Regions from separate parts of the Enterobacter sp. 4974935 genome, predicted to be linked through region 2. Evidence: predicted binding sites of a transcription regulator. Region 2 holds the regulator's gene; each other region holds the start of a gene.
What was found. The regulator PhoB, encoded in region 2, activates phosphate uptake and scavenging genes when phosphate is short. The targets are predictions, from matches to a motif close to CTGTCATAAAACTGNCNNAT.
Positions count from the first base shown of each region.

Region 1 (5,577 bases), 410 kb from region 2:
GCCGCGCTCGGTGAGGGGCATTTTATGCAGGTGCTGGACGCGGGCTGCGGGCCAGGCGGCAATAGCCGCTACTGGCGCGCAACGGGCAGCCACGTCACGGCGCTGGATTTATCCGTGCAGATGCTGGATGAAGCCCGCCAGCAGCAGTCAGCAGACCGTTATCTGGTGGCCGATATCGAGGCCATCCCGCTGGAGGATGCGCTGTTTGACCTCGTCTGGAGCCATCTGGCGGTGCAGTGGTGCACCAGCCTGTCGCAGGCGCTACGCGAGCTTTACCGCGTGGCACGGCCCGGCGGAGCGGTGGCCTTTACCACCCTGCTGGAAAGTTCGTTGCCGGAGCTGAATCAGGCGTGGAGGGCGGTGGATGCGCAGCCGCACGCCAACCGGTTTCTCTCGCACGAACAGGTCACTCAGGCGCTGGCAGGCTGGCGCTATCGCAGTGAGGTCCAGACCGTCACCCTCGAATTTAGCGATGCGTTAAGCGCCATGCGCTCTCTTAAGGGCATAGGCGCGACGCACCTGCACGCCGGTCGGGAGAAGAAACCCCTTACCCGCGGACAACTCCAGCGTCTCGGGCTGGCCTGGCCGCAGGATCGGGGCCGGTTCCCGCTCTCTTATCATCTTTTTCATGGGATTATTGAACGTGACTGAACGTTATTTTGTTACCGGTACGGACACCGAAGTCGGTAAAACGGTTGCCAGCGCCGCGCTGTTGCAGGCGGCGCGTCTGCTGGGGAAAACAACGGCCGGGTATAAGCCCGTAGCCTCCGGCAGCGAGATGACGCCGGAAGGCTTACGCAATACTGATGCGCTGGCGCTACAGCGTAACAGCAGCCTTGCGCTGGCCTATTCTGCGGTGAACCCCTATACCTTTGCTGAACCCACCTCGCCGCACATCGTCAGCGCCGATGAAGATCGTCCGATTGATTTTTCGGTGCTCTCTTCCGGATTACGCAACCTGGAAACGCAGGCCGACTGGGTGCTGGTGGAGGGGGCTGGCGGCTGGTTTACCCCGCTGTCCGACGAGCAGACATTTGCTGACTGGGTGCAGGCCGAACAGCTTCCGGTCATTCTGGTGGTGGGCGTGAAGCTTGGCTGTATCAATCACGCCATGCTGACCGCTCAGGCCGTGCAGCAGGCCGGGTTGCGTCTGGCAGGGTGGATTGCCAATGACGTGGTTGCGCCGGGTAAACGTCATGCTGAGTATCTGGCGACGCTGAAGCGGGTGCTGCCTGCGCCGTTTCTCGGCGAAATCCCGTGGCTTGCCGACGGCGCAGAGCAGGCGGAAACCGGACGCTATCTTGACCTCAGCGCCTTATGTCCCGCGCCATCCAGTGCGCAATAAGGTCGTCATCCAGCTCGTTAACGTGGCCCTGTGCCACGTTACGCCCGCGATAAAGCATGCAGAAGCGATCCGCGACCCGGCGGATGAACGACAGCTGTTGCTCCGCTAACAGCACCGTCATTCCCAGCTCCCGATTCAACCGTACCAGCAGTTGACCCAGCCTGCGGGCGAAGCCTTGCCCTGCGCCATACATGGGCTCATCCAGAATCAACACGCGCGGGCGATTAACCAGCGCACTGGCGAGGGCCAGCTGATACTGGTCGTCGGGGGACAGCGCAGAGGCACGCATTTGTCGCAGCGGATAGAGTTCCGGAAACAGGGCGTACACGTCATTTTTTGATGTCGGGTCGGATTTCCCCGTCGCCCGCATAGCGATATGCAGATTTTCATCGACGGTCAGCTGGGAAAATATCCGCCGATCCTGCGGGACGTAGCCTATCGTTGGCGGCGCCGTGAATGCTGACGCAGGGCTGAGCAAATTACGCGGCGGCGCGCCAGCCTCATGCCATATGATGGTGCCGCTCTCAACGGGCACCTTTCCGGTAATGCAGTTCATGAGCGTGGATTTACCCATGCCAGGCAGGCCAACAATGCCCGTACAGATGCCTTGCGGGAAATCGATATTCACGTTCCATAGCGTATGTTGGCTTCCGTAAAACTGATTTACAGCACGCAGACTCAACATCTTTCTCTCCTTAAAAATGTGTGGGGTAATGCTCAGGCTGATATCTGCAAAACGCCTGCCAGAAACAAAATAATGATTAAAAAAGAGCCATTTTTAGGAATAACCCACTGCTAAAAGCTTAACGTTTGTTCGAATTGCACGCTCCCGGTGCCGTGCGTGTCGAATCGTGGTGCAGGGAAAATGACGGAATTGTGATTAAGATCTCGCCGGTTACTTATGAAAAAATGAACGTTTTCCAGGCAAAAAAGAGTGATAAAAATTTTTTACTGCCGCTTCGTGGGAAAAACCGGGAATTTGCTGGAGTGCATGCTGTACGGGCTGGAGGCAGTTATCCACTATTCCTGTGGATAACCTTGTGCATTAGAGTTAGAAAACACGCGATAAGCGAGAGAATACGCGGGTTACGCCCAAATTGATGCGAAACGCGGCTTTAGGAAATAGTCTATATTTTTTAACGAATTAGATAAAAGCAATTCCCTCAGCGCCAGCGACACCTGTTGCCATAAAACTTTCATAACCGCCCTTGACAAATGTTAAAAAAGTAATAGTTCTGGGGATAACCCCCTGAGGCTGGTGTTTTATATTGTCACAGTTGAAATTTAGCTCGCGAACGCACTAATCCTCTCTGCGCTACGCTAAATATCCTGACACGCTACTGGTTTTCCATCCAGTGTTTTTTACTGGCAATCCTGGCCACAACGAGTAAAATTACTCACCTGCCGCTTATTCTGTCATCAGGTCGTCGCCCATGAGTAAACCGTTCAAATTGAATTCTGCTTTCCGTCCTTCCGGGGATCAGCCCGAGGCCATTCGTCGCCTGGAAGAGGGGCTGGAAGACGGGCTGGCGCACCAGACCCTGCTGGGGGTAACCGGTTCGGGTAAAACCTTCACTATTGCCAACGTCATTGCCGATCTCCAGCGTCCTACGATGGTTCTTGCGCCGAACAAAACGCTGGCGGCGCAGCTGTATGGTGAGATGAAAGAGTTCTTTCCGGAAAACGCGGTGGAGTATTTCGTCTCCTACTACGACTACTACCAGCCGGAAGCCTACGTTCCCAGCTCCGACACGTTTATCGAGAAAGATGCCTCGGTGAACGAACATATCGAGCAGATGCGTTTGTCGGCGACCAAGGCGCTGCTGGAGCGTCGTGATGTGGTGGTGGTGGCCTCGGTGTCGGCGATCTACGGCCTGGGCGATCCGGATCTCTATCTCAAGATGATGCTGCACCTGACGCAGGGGATGATCATCGATCAGCGTGCAATTTTGCGCCGTCTGGCGGAGCTGCAGTACACCCGTAACGATCAGGCGTTCCAGCGCGGGACCTTCCGCGTACGTGGTGAGGTGATTGATATCTTCCCGGCGGAATCGGACGACATGGCGCTGCGCGTAGAGCTGTTCGATGAAGAGGTTGAACGCCTGTCGCTGTTCGACCCGCTGACCGGTCATGTGGAGTCGGTGATCCAGCGCTTCACCATCTACCCAAAAACGCACTACGTGACGCCACGCGAGCGTATCGTACAGGCGATGGAAGAGATTAAAATTGAGCTGGCAGACCGCCGCAAGGTGCTGCTGGCGAACAACAAGCTGCTGGAAGAGCAGCGCCTGAGCCAGCGTACCCAGTTCGATCTGGAGATGATGAACGAGCTGGGCTACTGCTCCGGCATCGAAAACTACTCGCGCTACCTCTCCGGACGCGGGCCGGGCGAAGCGCCGCCGACGCTGTTTGACTACCTTCCGGCGGACGGCCTGCTGGTGATCGACGAATCCCACGTTACGATCCCCCAGATCGGCGGGATGTACCGCGGTGACCGCGCGCGTAAAGAGACGTTGGTGGAGTACGGATTCCGGCTGCCGTCAGCGCTGGACAACCGTCCGATGAAGTTTGAAGAATTTGAGGCGCTTGCTCCGCAGACCATCTACGTATCGGCGACGCCGGGCAACTACGAGCTGGAGAAATCCGGTGATGACGTGGTGGACCAGGTTGTGCGTCCGACCGGGCTGCTGGATCCGATTATCGAGGTGCGTCCGGTGGCGACGCAGGTGGACGATCTGCTCTCGGAAATACGTGCCCGTTCCGCCATCAACGAGCGTGTACTGGTGACCACGCTCACCAAACGTATGGCGGAGGATTTGACGGAGTATCTGGAAGAACACGGCGAGAAGGTGCGGTATCTGCACTCGGATATTGATACCGTGGAGCGTATGGAGATCATCCGCGACCTGCGCCTGGGCGAGTTCGACGTGCTGGTGGGTATCAACCTTCTGCGGGAAGGTCTGGATATGCCGGAAGTGTCGCTGGTGGCGATTCTGGACGCGGACAAAGAGGGCTTCCTGCGTTCCGAGCGCTCGCTGATCCAGACCATTGGCCGCGCCGCGCGTAACGTCAACGGGAAGGCGATTCTGTACGGGGATAAAATCACCCCGTCGATGGCCAAAGCGATTGGCGAAACGGAACGTCGTCGCGAGAAGCAGCAGCGCTATAACGAAGAGCACGGCATCACGCCGCAGGGGCTGAACAAGAAAGTGGTGGATATCCTGGCGCTGGGTCAGAACATTGCGAAGACCAAAGCGAAAGGGCGCGGCAAGGCCCGTTCAGTGGTGGAAGAGGATACCGTCGCGCTGACCCCGAAAGCGTTGCAGCAAAAGATCCACGAGCTGGAAGGGCAGATGATGCAGCACGCGCAGAATCTGGAGTTCGAAGAGGCTGCGCAAATCCGCGATCAGCTTCATCAGCTGCGGGATCTGTTTATTGCGGCATCGTAGTTTTTTGCCCGGTGGGGTTTTCTCCCTCTCCCTGTGGGCTGAGGGATCCCCAGTAATTTTTTTATGCAGAAGCAATAAAGTTGCTTTCTAAATGACTGAGGGCTGTCAGCGATGCCCTGGTCCGGCTGTAAATCGCTGAGGCGTTTGCCTTCCGGCCGGGGCGAGGCGCAGGGATGCGCCGAGAGGGCGGCTTTACAGGGACGTTGCCTCCGCCCGTACCCGATAAGCCGGAAGGAATAAGCCGAGGGCACCGCGAAGCGGCGATTTACCGCCGGGAGCCCGGGTCGCCAGGGTGGTGGCGACTGAGCCACCCTGGCACGTTCACCGCTCATGTCGCTACAGAGTAGCAAGGAACATAAAGTGAACGGAATGACCACCACCGCCGTATATTCCCCTCACCCTAACCCTCTCCCCGGAGGGGCGAGGGGATTGCTCAGTGCTCGCATTAATTTGTGGGGAACCCTCAGCCCTGTGGGAGAGGGCCGGGGCGAGGGCATCAGGCCGCACAAAACGAACCTAACCTAATGCCTGAATCGCCTTCTCCAGCGCCTCGCGCAGCAGATGGCGGTCGTGGCGATATTTAATATCGCTGGCTTCCAGCGGCTCCTGCACCACCACGCGATCGCCAATCCCCGACACATCTACTTTTGGCCCGACCACGACACCATCGATAATTTTCTTACCAACATACTGTTCCATCAGGTCCAGCTTATCCGCCAGCGACAGGCTTGCCGCCGCCGGACTGAGTTCGCGGCCTAAATTACCGATATAGACCATGGGCGC
Region 1 is NZ_JBZWGT010000003.1:2,974,374-2,979,950, reverse strand. Features, by position in the region: gene bioC (malonyl-ACP O-methyltransferase BioC) at 1-651, shown strand, start outside; gene bioD (dethiobiotin synthase) at 644-1,345, shown strand; gene AC4OVS_RS15555 (ABC transporter ATP-binding protein) at 1,308-2,030, opposite strand; gene uvrB (excinuclease ABC subunit UvrB) at 2,779-4,794, shown strand; gene yvcK (uridine diphosphate-N-acetylglucosamine-binding protein YvcK) at 5,311-5,577, opposite strand, start outside.
Region 1: a site for PhoB is predicted at 2,528-2,547, ahead of uvrB (excinuclease ABC subunit UvrB). Genes of this name have one in related genera too.

Region 2 (5,577 bases):
CGAGTAAGCGAGTATTTACTTCAACAATTCGCGCTGTTGTCTGCGCCAGGCGGGTGGTCTGCTCCTGCTGATACTCCCACAGCGGACGTAGCTGGGCGGCGGGCTGTGCCAGCTGGAGCTTCGCCAGTTGCGGCGCGGCGTCCGTCAGAGCCTGTTGCGCCTGCTGCTGCGAAGCGGCTACGCGCTGCTGCTCACGTATCAGCTCGTCGTTACGCGTAAGCCACTGAAAATCTTTCTGTTGGCTCTGCTGCTGTGCCAGCAGGATTTTTTCTTCGTCAGTAAGTGCCTGCAAACTTTGCTGCAAGTGCTGCTGCTGTTCCTCGCTCAGCAGCACAACGCCTGCGGCCTGCGCTTCGCACATCTCCAGCGCGTTGCGTGCCGCTTTGTGTTTTTCAAAAACCATGGCGGAAATCTGGCCGTAAATTTCCGTGCCGGTCAGTTCCTCCAGCAGCTCTGCCCGATCGCTCGGTTTAGCATTCAGGAAGGCGGCAAACTGCCCCTGAGAGAGCAACATCGAGCGGGTAAAGCGACCATAGTCCAGCCCGGTGAGTGCGGCGGTTTGTTCCAGCTTATCCGTGACTTTATCGGCCAGAATTTTGCCGTCTTCGCAGCGGGCCAGCTCAACGCGCGGTGCCTGTAAGTTCCCGTCTGGCTGGTTGCGGGCGCGGTTCTGGCTCCAGAAAGCGCGATAAGCAACGCCTTTGACCTCAAATTCCACTTCAGCCAGGCATTCGGCGGTATCGCGCGTCATCAGGTCGTTTTGTGCCTGAGAGACCTTATTAAGACGCGGTGTTTCGTGGTAAAGCGCCAGGCAGATGGCATCCAGCAGCGTGGTTTTACCCGCGCCGGTTGCGCCGGTGATGGCAAACAGCCCATTGCTGGCGAAAGGCTCCGCGGTGAAATCGATTTTCCACTCACCCTTTAGCGAATTCAGATTTTTCAGACGCAGGCTCAGAATTTTCATGCGTTTTCGTCCTCGTCATTGAGGGAATGCAAGGTATGGGCAAACAGCTCGTTAAGCCTGGTGCGCCTGGCCTCGTCCACTTCTTCATGCGCAAGCCGCCGCGCGAACACCTCTTCAACCCGAAGTTCGCTAAGCGTTTCACGCTGGGCGTTCAGCAGAATTTTCTCGCGCTGCTCGCGGCTGCGACGTACCAGCAGCACCTCCACGGGAAGGTCTTCCGTCAGCGTCTGAATTTTACGCTGCATATCGTACAGGTAGTCATCGGTGGTGATTTCGATATCGAGCCAGACGGGGGGATTAAGCACTGCGCCGCGCCACTGCTCAAGCTGAGCGGTAATGGCGGCCAGATCGCCTTTCAGCACTGCCAGCGGCTGGGTGACCGGCACCTCAAGCGTCTCAACGGCGCTAAGTTTGCCTTCGGTGAAGCTCACCAGATGCACGGATTTGGCTTTGCCCGTTTCGTCAAAACTGAGGGAAATGGGCGAGCCGCAGTAGCGAATATGCTCGCAGCCGCCGACGATCTGGGCCCGGTGAATATGCCCGAGGGCAATGTAGTCGGCGGGAGGAAAGTTTTGCGCTGGAAACGCGTCCAGCGTACCGATATAAATCTCGCGCACCGCATCACTCTTACTGGCCCCGACGGTGGTGAGGTGCCCGGTGGCAACGATCGGAATGGCCTGTTCGCCGCGCAGGGCGCAGGCTTCCGTATGCTGCTGGTGATAATAGCGGGTGATGGCCTGCAACAGATGCTGCTGTTTTTCGCTCCCGGACAGGCCTGCCTGGCTTTGCACGATATCGCGCGGGCGTAAAAACGGAATTGGGCATAGCACCGCGCCCGGCGTGCCATCACGTTTTTTCAGGATCTGCGGCGCGTGTCCGGCGCTGGCCACCACGGTGGTATTGAGGAACGCCAGAATATCGCGGGATTCATTCAGCGTCGCCACCGAGTCATGGTTTCCGGCGACAATCACCAGGTGACAACCGGTTTGCTGGAGGTTGACCACAAAACGGTTGTACAGCTCACGCGCATAGCTCGGCGGCGATCCGGTATCAAAAATGTCGCCCGCCACAATAATTGCGTCCACCTCGTGAGCCTGAGCCGTCTCCAGCAGCCAGTTCAGGAACGCTTCATGTTCCGCGGCGCGGCTTTTGCTGTAAAAATTTTGACCCAGGTGCCAGTCTGAGGTGTGAAGTATGCGCATAAGAGATCCGTGGCAATAATAAGAAAGCAGGATTATAAACGTTCGGGGAACGGAAAATAACCGCTGTAATAAAACAACAGTTTGCTATTTATCGTGGTAATGTTTTTCATAAATCTGTCATAAATCTGACGCATAATGACGCCGCATTACAGACTTGTAACTTAAATACGATAAGACAGGGCAAAGTATGGCGAGACGTATTCTGGTCGTAGAAGATGAAGCTCCGATCCGTGAAATGGTGTGCTTCGTGCTTGAACAAAATGGCTTCCAGCCGGTTGAAGCGGAAGATTATGACAGCGCGGTGAACCAGCTGAATGAACCCTGGCCCGATCTGATCCTGCTGGACTGGATGCTGCCTGGCGGTTCCGGATTGCAGTTTATCAAGCATATCAAACGCGAGGCGATGACCCGCGATATCCCGGTGGTGATGCTGACGGCGCGCGGTGAGGAAGAGGATCGCGTGCGCGGTCTGGAAACCGGCGCGGACGATTACATCACCAAACCGTTCTCTCCAAAAGAGCTGGTGGCGCGTATCAAAGCCGTGATGCGCCGTATTTCACCGATGGCGGTGGAAGAGGTGATTGAGATGCAGGGCCTGAGCCTGGATCCTACCTCACACCGGGTCATGACCGGTGAAAATCCCCTCGATATGGGCCCCACCGAATTTAAACTCCTGCACTTCTTTATGACACACCCGGAGCGCGTTTACAGCCGCGAACAGTTGCTGAATAACGTCTGGGGAACTAACGTCTATGTCGAAGACCGAACGGTTGACGTCCATATTCGCCGCCTGCGTAAAGCACTGGAACTGAGCGGCCACGATCGCATGGTACAGACGGTCCGCGGCACGGGTTATCGCTTCTCGACCCGTTTCTGAACAATGACAGGAGTGTGACGCGTGCTGGAACGTCTGTCATGGAAAAGGCTCGTCTTTGAACTGATCTTATGCTGTATTCCGGCCCTCATTCTGGGGGCTATTTTTGGCTATCTGCCGTGGTTTTTACTGGTGGCCGTGACGGGGTTGCTCGTCTGGCATTTCTGGAATTTACTGCGTCTTTCCTGGTGGCTGTGGGTCGACAGAAGTATGACACCCCCGCCGGGAAGCGGGAGCTGGGAACCGCTACTCTACGGCCTGCACCAGATGCAGATGCGTAATAAAAAGCGCCGTCGTGAGCTGGGAAGCCTGATAAAACGCTTTCGCAGCGGCGCGGAGTCGCTGCCGGACGCAGTGATCCTGACGACGGAAGAAGGGACCATCTTCTGGTGCAATGGCCTCGCACAGCAGCTGTTGGGCCTGCGCTGGCCGGATGATAACGGTCAGAACATCCTCAACCTTCTGCGCTATCCCGAGTTCACGCTGTATCTGAAAACGCGTGATTTTAGTCGTCCGCACAATCTGAAGCTCAATAACGGTCGCCATCTTGAAATTCGCGTGATGCCCTACAGCGATCGGCAGTGGCTGATGGTGGCGCGGGATGTCACCCAGATGCATCAGCTTGAGGGCGCGAGACGTAACTTCTTTGCCAACGTCAGCCACGAGCTGCGTACGCCGTTGACGGTGCTTCAGGGCTATCTGGAGATGATGCAGGAGCAAACGCTTGAGGGGGCGCCGCGTGAGAAAGCGCTGCATACCATGCGGGAACAGACGTTCCGCATGGAAGGGCTGGTCAAACAGCTACTAACGCTTTCAAAAATTGAGGCTGCCCCGTCGCTGGCGCTAAACGACATCATTGATGTGCCGATGATGCTGCGAGTGGTGGAGCGCGAAGCCCAAACGCTGAGCCATAATCAACACACCCTGAGTTTTGATGTTGATAACACGCTGAAAGTGCTCGGCAGTGAAGATGAGCTGCGAAGCGCTATCTCAAACCTGGTCTATAACGCCGTGAATCATACCCCGACAGGGACGCATATCGCGGTGCGGTGGCAGCATACTCCGGCAGGGGCTGAGTTTAGCGTCGAGGACAACGGGCCGGGGATTGGGCCTGAACACCTCCCGCGTCTCACCGAACGGTTCTACCGGGTGGATAAGGCGCGCTCGCGGCAGACCGGCGGGAGCGGACTGGGGCTGGCAATTGTGAAGCATGCCGTCAGCCACCACGAAAGCCGGCTCAATATCGAAAGCACCCTGGGTAAGGGCACGCGCTTTAGCTTCGTGATTCCGGAACGATTAATTGCCAAAAAAAGTGCCTGACAGCGTGTGTGTCAGGCTACCTTTCCACGGGCCAGCGATTGCTGGCCCGTTTGCTTTGCAGTCAAGCGAAACGCGAGTGAATATTATACGGCTGGTGCTTTTTTGTTCGCATGATTAGCCATGAGTTTTTCTTATACATGGCATATTATTTTGGTCTGAATTTTCATGCTGGCATATTGTTCTGGTTTTACGATCCCTTCTTGCCTTTAAACGTTATAAGCGTTTAAATTGCCCCCCATATACTGTCAGACCGACTGTATTTGCGTGGTAAATCGAAAAACTATTCTTCGCCACGCCTGGACGGGAGCATATCCCGCTGAAATTGAGCAAATTTTCCGCTGTATCGTCCCGTCAGGGATGGCGAAAATCTCAACGTATTCAACACCACATCCACAGGCAGTAAGGTTTTATGACCCATCACTTGAAATCGCGTGACATTATCGCGCTGGGCTTTATGACATTTGCGCTGTTCGTTGGCGCAGGTAACATCATTTTTCCTCCAATGGTTGGCTTACAGGCGGGTGAACACGTCTGGACGGCTGCGTTTGGCTTCCTGCTTACTGCCGTGGGCCTGCCGGTACTGACCGTTATCGCGCTGGCGAAAGTCGGTGGCGGTGTGGACAGCCTCAGCACCCCGATTGGCAAAGTGGCTGGCGTTCTGCTGGCAACCGTCTGCTATCTGGCCGTTGGCCCGCTGTTCGCAACCCCGCGTACGGCGACCGTCTCCTTTGAAGTGGGTATTGCCCCGCTGACCGGTGACGGCGCGATGCCGCTGTTTATTTACAGCCTCATTTACTTCGCCATCGTGATTCTGGTTTCTCTCTATCCGGGCAAACTGCTGGATACTGTGGGTAACTTCCTGGCACCGCTGAAAATTGTGGCGCTGATTGTGCTGGCGGTTGCGGCCATCGTCTGGCCTGCGGGGCCCATCAGCTCCGCGATGGACGCCTACCAGAACGCGGCGTTCTCAAACGGTTTCGTGAACGGCTATCTGACGATGGATACGCTTGGCGCGATGGTGTTTGGTATCGTTATCGTTAACGCCGCGCGTTCCCGCGGGGTGACCGAAGCGCGTCTGCTGACTCGCTACACCATCTGGGCTGGCCTGATGGCCGGTGTCGGCCTGACGCTGCTGTATCTGGCGCTGTTCCGCCTGGGTTCAGATAGCGCAACGCTGGTCGATCAGAGCGCAAACGGCGCGGCGATCCTGCATGCTT
Region 2 is NZ_JBZWGT010000003.1:3,381,204-3,386,780, reverse strand. Features, by position in the region: gene sbcC (exonuclease subunit SbcC) at 1-964, opposite strand, end outside; gene sbcD (exonuclease subunit SbcD) at 961-2,166, opposite strand; gene phoB (phosphate response regulator transcription factor PhoB) at 2,354-3,043, shown strand; gene phoR (phosphate regulon sensor histidine kinase PhoR) at 3,065-4,360, shown strand; gene brnQ (branched-chain amino acid transporter carrier protein BrnQ) at 4,770-5,577, shown strand, end outside.

Region 3 (5,577 bases), 160 kb from region 2:
GGATCGTCGCCGTCGGTGCGCCCGGCCATGACCAGAATATCCCACTTAAAGCGTGCGGCGGCAGGATCGGCCCCCTCTTCGAGCCAGTGCATAATATGCCCGTACACGTTGTTGGCGCGCGGGTTAGCAGCATCGACCGGTGCCTTGCCCTCTTTCCCGCGATCGCTGTTGTTGGTGAGCGTACAGTAGACGCTGCCGCTGGCGTGCGGATCGACGGCTATCCACTCGGGGCGATCCATCTTCGTTGCCCCCACCACGTCGGCCGCCAGACGGGTTTTAATCAGCAGATCGCCCTGGCTTGCAAAACCGTTGCTTTTATCCAGGCCATTTTGCCCGAAGACAAGCGGCAGCCAGTCGCCGCTGCCGTTTTCGTTGAACCTGGCGACGTACAGCGTGCCGGACGTCAGCAGCTGCATATTGGCTTCGCGGTTCGCGGGATCGTATTTTTTATCCGAAACAAATTTATAGATGTACTCAAACTTTTGGTCGTCACCCATATAAACCACCACGCGATTATCGGCGGCGAGCGTGACGGCTGCCCCCTCATGCTTGAAGCGGCCCAGCGCGGTGTGCTTGCGCGGGGTGGAGGTCGGGTTGTAGGGATCGATTTCCACGACCCAGCCGAAACGGTTGGGTTCGTTAGGGGTTTTATCGACGCTGAACCGCTCATCCACCTCGTTCCAGCGGTATGATTCATCGCTGTCGCTAATGCCGTAGCGTTTTTCCAGCGGGTTGAGATCGGCTTTTTTCACAAATATGTCCGACCAGTTCTCCTCGCAGGTGAGATAGGTCCCCCACGGCGTGTGGCCGTTGGCGCAGTTCTGCATGGTGCCCAGAACGCGTTCCCCCTGCGGATCGGCGGCGGTTTTCATTAAGTCCTGATGCCGCGCCGGGCCGGTAAGCTGCATCGGCGTATTGACGGTAATACGGCGGGCGAACGAAGACGGACGCACCACCTCCCAGCCGCTGCCCGTTTTTTTCACTTCCACCACCGACACGCCCATCGCGTTCTGCCCCTTGCGGGCTTTGTCGAGGCTCCAGTTCGCCGTACCGTCCGTAAACAGCATTCCGTTGTCGATGTATTCATGGTTCAGCGCCAGCAGGCCATGCTCCGGGCTTTGCGCCCCCTGCGGCAGGCTAAACCACGCCATGCCGTCGTGGTGCATGCCCGCCTGCACGGCCTGCTCGTCTGTGGTATTGCTGGCATCCGGTTTAAACGCCGGCATGTTGTTTTTGATGCCTGTCGGATCGCCCCAGCGATAGAACGGGCGGGCAATATAACCTTCCGGCACCCTGACCGTATCTTCCGTGGAGACGTCGATGCTGGTAAAGCCCAGGGAAACCGCTTTTGCCAGCGCGGACGGTTTTGAGACCGCGGCAATCGCATTCTCGGGTGTGATCAGATACGGGAATGATACGGCGGCCCCCGCTACGGCCCCCATCTGGAGAAAACGGCGGCGGGAGAGGAACACCTCTGCCACCTCGGAGAATACCGGGTTAGCGCTGCGGTTACTGATATCGTCGCGATGTTCTTTTTTAAATACGGATTTGAGGGGTCTGCCCATAGCGGCTTCCTGTCATTGGCCAAGAGGTAAGGATGTGGCGACCAGTGTAAGAAGCTTTTATTACAATTTTATAACACAACAACGAAGGGATTGGGGCGTCCCTGCCCCGGATAACGAGGTGGAACGCTTAGAACTCGTAGCCAACCGAGACCTTAAAGGTACGCGGCTCGCCCTGAGTGATGTAAGTACCGGAATCATCCACGCTTGACCAGTAGTTCTCGTTGGTCACGTTGTCGATGCCTGCGCGCACGGTCATCTGGTTTTCATTGTGGTTCACCGCGAAGCGATAGCGCATACCCAGATCCAGCGTGGTGTAGCTGTCCAGCTTTTTGGTGTTCGCCAGGTCAGCATACTGCGTGCCGGAGTGGTTAACGCGCGCGGTCGCCGTCAGGCCCTCAATCGGCTTGATATCGTATTCTGCCCCCAGCACGGCGTAGAAGCTCGGAATACCGATCGCGTCGTTCCCCTGGCTCACGCCGTTTTTAGTTTTGGTCAGCTCGGCCTGAAGCCAGGTGGCGCTGGCGTTCAGACGCATCCCGAGCGTTGGCTCGCCGAAAACGTTCAGCTCCACGCCGCGGTTACGCTGTTCAGCGTCCAGGCCGTAGTGGCCGCTGTCGTCGAGGATAGCCGACGGCATTTTGATCTCAAACAGTGCCAGGGAGCCGCCCACGCGGCCAAAGTCCGCCTTTACACCCACTTCGTTCTGCTTAGAGTGCACGATACCGGTGCTCTGGCCGTAGTTGTTTGCTGAGCGAGGCGCGGTTTCACCGGGCTGTAACGCCTCGGTGTGGTTGGCGTAGAGGGAAATTTCCTCCCACGGCTTATAGACCACGCCGTAGGTTGGCATCCAGCGGCTACCGTCAAAACCGTCCGCGTCGTTTTCCGCACCGGTAATTTTGTTGTACCCGCGAATCACCACTTTCTGATGGCGTGCGCCTGCGGTAAACAGCAGTTTGTCGTCCAGCACGCCCAGGGTATCGCTCAACAGCCAGCCCTGCGTGCGGGTGCGCCCGCTGGTCAGCGGATCGCTGTATTTGCCGCCTGAGCCGCTGAAGTTGCTGCTGTCCGGCATAGCAACGCCAGTGTTGTGGTAGATGTTGGTGGTCGGGTTATCCGCCGCGGCAGACATTTTCCACGCGATTTTTTCGTTTTTGGTCATCGCCGAATACCCGACATTCACCTTGTGCGAGACGAAGCCGGTCATGAAGTTACCGCGAATGCCCGCCATGCCGCTGACGGAATCGCTGATGCGGTTGGTATCAAGGCGGCTGACCGTCGCATTACCGCTTTTATCCATCAGCTTCGGCGCGCTGTAGATCCCCTCTTCGTGCGCGTGCTGTGCGCCGAGGCCGGTATAGGCCGTCCAGCTATCGGTAATGTCGTACTCGCTGCGCCACATGCCGAATTCGTTTTCGATATCGCTGTAGGCCCACTTCTGCGAGAAGTTGCGATCGTTCTTCGGTGGTTCAGGCACGAAGTCCACCGCCGAGATGTTGACGCTGGTCGGGCTGCCGTGGAAGGTTTTTTTCTGATAGCCCAGGTCCAGCGAGGTGCGGAAACGGTCACCTTTGTAATCCAGACCGGTGGAGAGCAGCGTGGTGCGGCGGCGGTCGTTCGGCACGCCGGTTTCGCCTTCACGATGCACAAGGTTCACCCGCGCGCCGAACTGGTCGTTATCGCCAAAGCGACGCCCCGCATCCAGCGTGGTGCCAATCTGGGAATCCGAGGTGTAGTCGACGCCCACTTTCGCCTGCGGGATGTCGCCCGCGTGTTTTGGCTCAAGGTTGATCATCCCGCCCACGCCCGAGCTGGCCGCGCCGTTCATCAGGGAGTTGGCCCCTTTGAAGATCTCGATGCGGTCAACCATCTGGGCATCCACCACCTGACGCGGCAGTACGCCAGACAATCCGCCAAAGGTCATATCGTCGCCGTCAAACTTCAGGCCGCGGATACGGAAGGTTTCCGCGCTGTTGCCGTACCCCTGAACGAACTGCACGCCCGCGTCGTTAGCGACCACGTCAGCAATGGTTTTCGCCTGCTGATCTTCCACCAGCTTCGAGGTGTAGCTAATGATGTTGAACGGCACGTCCATGGCGTTCTGCTGCCCGAGCATCCCCATACGTCCGCCGTTAGCCACCTGGCCGTCGAGGAAGGCCGGAAGCAGCTGGTCACCGCCGGGTTTGAAATCACTCCCCGCCGTGGACTGGACCACGATGGTGTCCTCTTTTTTCTCTTCCGCCGCAAAGGCGGAGTGTGTAACCGCGCCGATGGCAATCGCCAGCAGCGTTTTGTGCATTGTGGTGTTGTTCATAATGAGCTCTTAACGTGCGCGCAAAAATGGCCCGTTGTCGGGCCTTAGTATTTATCAAATGAAATGCAAATGAGAACTATACGCATTATATATACGTAATCAAGCGTCAACGAGGAGCACTGCGCGAGAAGAGGCTAAAAACGATGTGGGGGAGAAGTACGGAGCACAACCACCCCAGACAGGGGTGGTTGCTAAAGCGTTATTTTTTCTTGTAAATATCGGCGGTGCCGTGAATTTTGTTGTTTGTATTACCGGAAGTCAGCACCAGCACATCAGCACCTTCTTTATCGGCCTTTTCGACCAGCTCTTTTTTCGCATCGTCGACAGAGACTTCGTTAGCCGTGCTCACGGTACCGATTTTTTCGTACTGAGACTCAACTTTTTCGAATTCGTTTTTTGTCATCATTTCAGCCGCAAAGGCGTTGGTGGTAAACAGAAACGCGGTGCCCAACAAAATAGCAGTCGTTTTTTTCATAAACTTTTTCCTTAAGATTAATGAGCAACTACGAAAAGCCCCCACGCGAAACGGTGAGGTGTAATGAGCATGGTAGAGGATTGGCGAAAATGCCATATACCAGGGAAAATTCTTTTATAACAGGCTGTTGTCCTGCATGAATAAAGGGTTTAAGCGGTATTTGAACGCGCCAGATACTTCCTCTGGACGATTTTATGGTGTCGTCTGATTTTTTTTGCGATCAGGCGTTTTTCCCAACGCCGGTGGGATTCAATGGGAATACCAATGCGCAGGCTGGCCGTCACGTTGTCTTCAACAATCCTTTTCGCGCTACAACGCTTCCCGGACAGATCGATGATCCTTATTCCTTTTTCACTCAGGATGAAGTTCCCGCCGTGCGCATCGCCGGAAATGATTTTCAGATTGTGCATTTTCTGCATACTGTGTCGGATTTCACGCTTTATGTCCGGCGTGATCGCGGGAAGAACGCGTAACTCCGGACCGGGGACATACTCAAACAACATGAGCGAGATTTTTGCGAATCTGAAAATCCGGCGTTCAGCCAGGAGATAAAAATCATTCGGGAAGGTATGACCTTGCCTGCCAGCATAGTCGATCCGCTCAATCAAATTTTCGTTGGGGTTGGGCGTAAAAAACGATTTGAAAAATTTTTCTATCCTTTTTTTCCTGGGGGAGTAAATCTTTAATACAAACTGTCCGTAGGGGGTAATCAGTAAAGAGACGTGGGTATGCGGAAGGCTTTTAAATACCATCTTAACGCTGAGTCGTTTTACATTACAGGACAATATATCGTCCAGTATTTCCAGGTATCGTGTATCGTTATTTTTATAAAAGACGTGAAAACCACGGTATTTCATTTTTGTAATCATAATAATGTGCTTAGTATGATTTTTCCACGGTGGTATTAGAACCCGTTGTGATGATACGAACTTTGTCGCCAGGGTTAAATGTCAAACCATTATTGTGCTGCACCACCTGAATAGTCTGCCCGGATTGAGTCTTGATAAGTAACTTCACTTCCTGTGCTGCCAATTCGTAAGACTGCCGGTTATGAGAAGCCGCCGCCCCGGCTGTTGCACCGGCCACCGTCATGGCGGTTTTCCCTTTGCCGTTACCGAACTGGTGACCCACTACGCCACCAATCGTGCCCGCGGTTAAGGTACGCAGCGGATGATACCCTTCTCGGGTATGCGTAATAATTTGGCTCTGCAGAACCGTGCCATCCT
Region 3 is NZ_JBZWGT010000003.1:3,226,000-3,231,576, forward strand. Features, by position in the region: gene AC4OVS_RS16750 (PhoX family protein) at 1-1,565, opposite strand, end outside; gene AC4OVS_RS16755 (TonB-dependent receptor) at 1,693-3,876, opposite strand; gene yahO (DUF1471 family periplasmic protein YahO) at 4,076-4,351, opposite strand; gene AC4OVS_RS16765 (lipopolysaccharide core heptose(II) kinase RfaY) at 4,501-5,220, opposite strand; gene AC4OVS_RS16770 (glycine zipper 2TM domain-containing protein) at 5,231-5,577, opposite strand, start outside.
Region 3: a site for PhoB is predicted at 1,623-1,642, ahead of AC4OVS_RS16750 (PhoX family protein). Genes of this name have one in related genera too.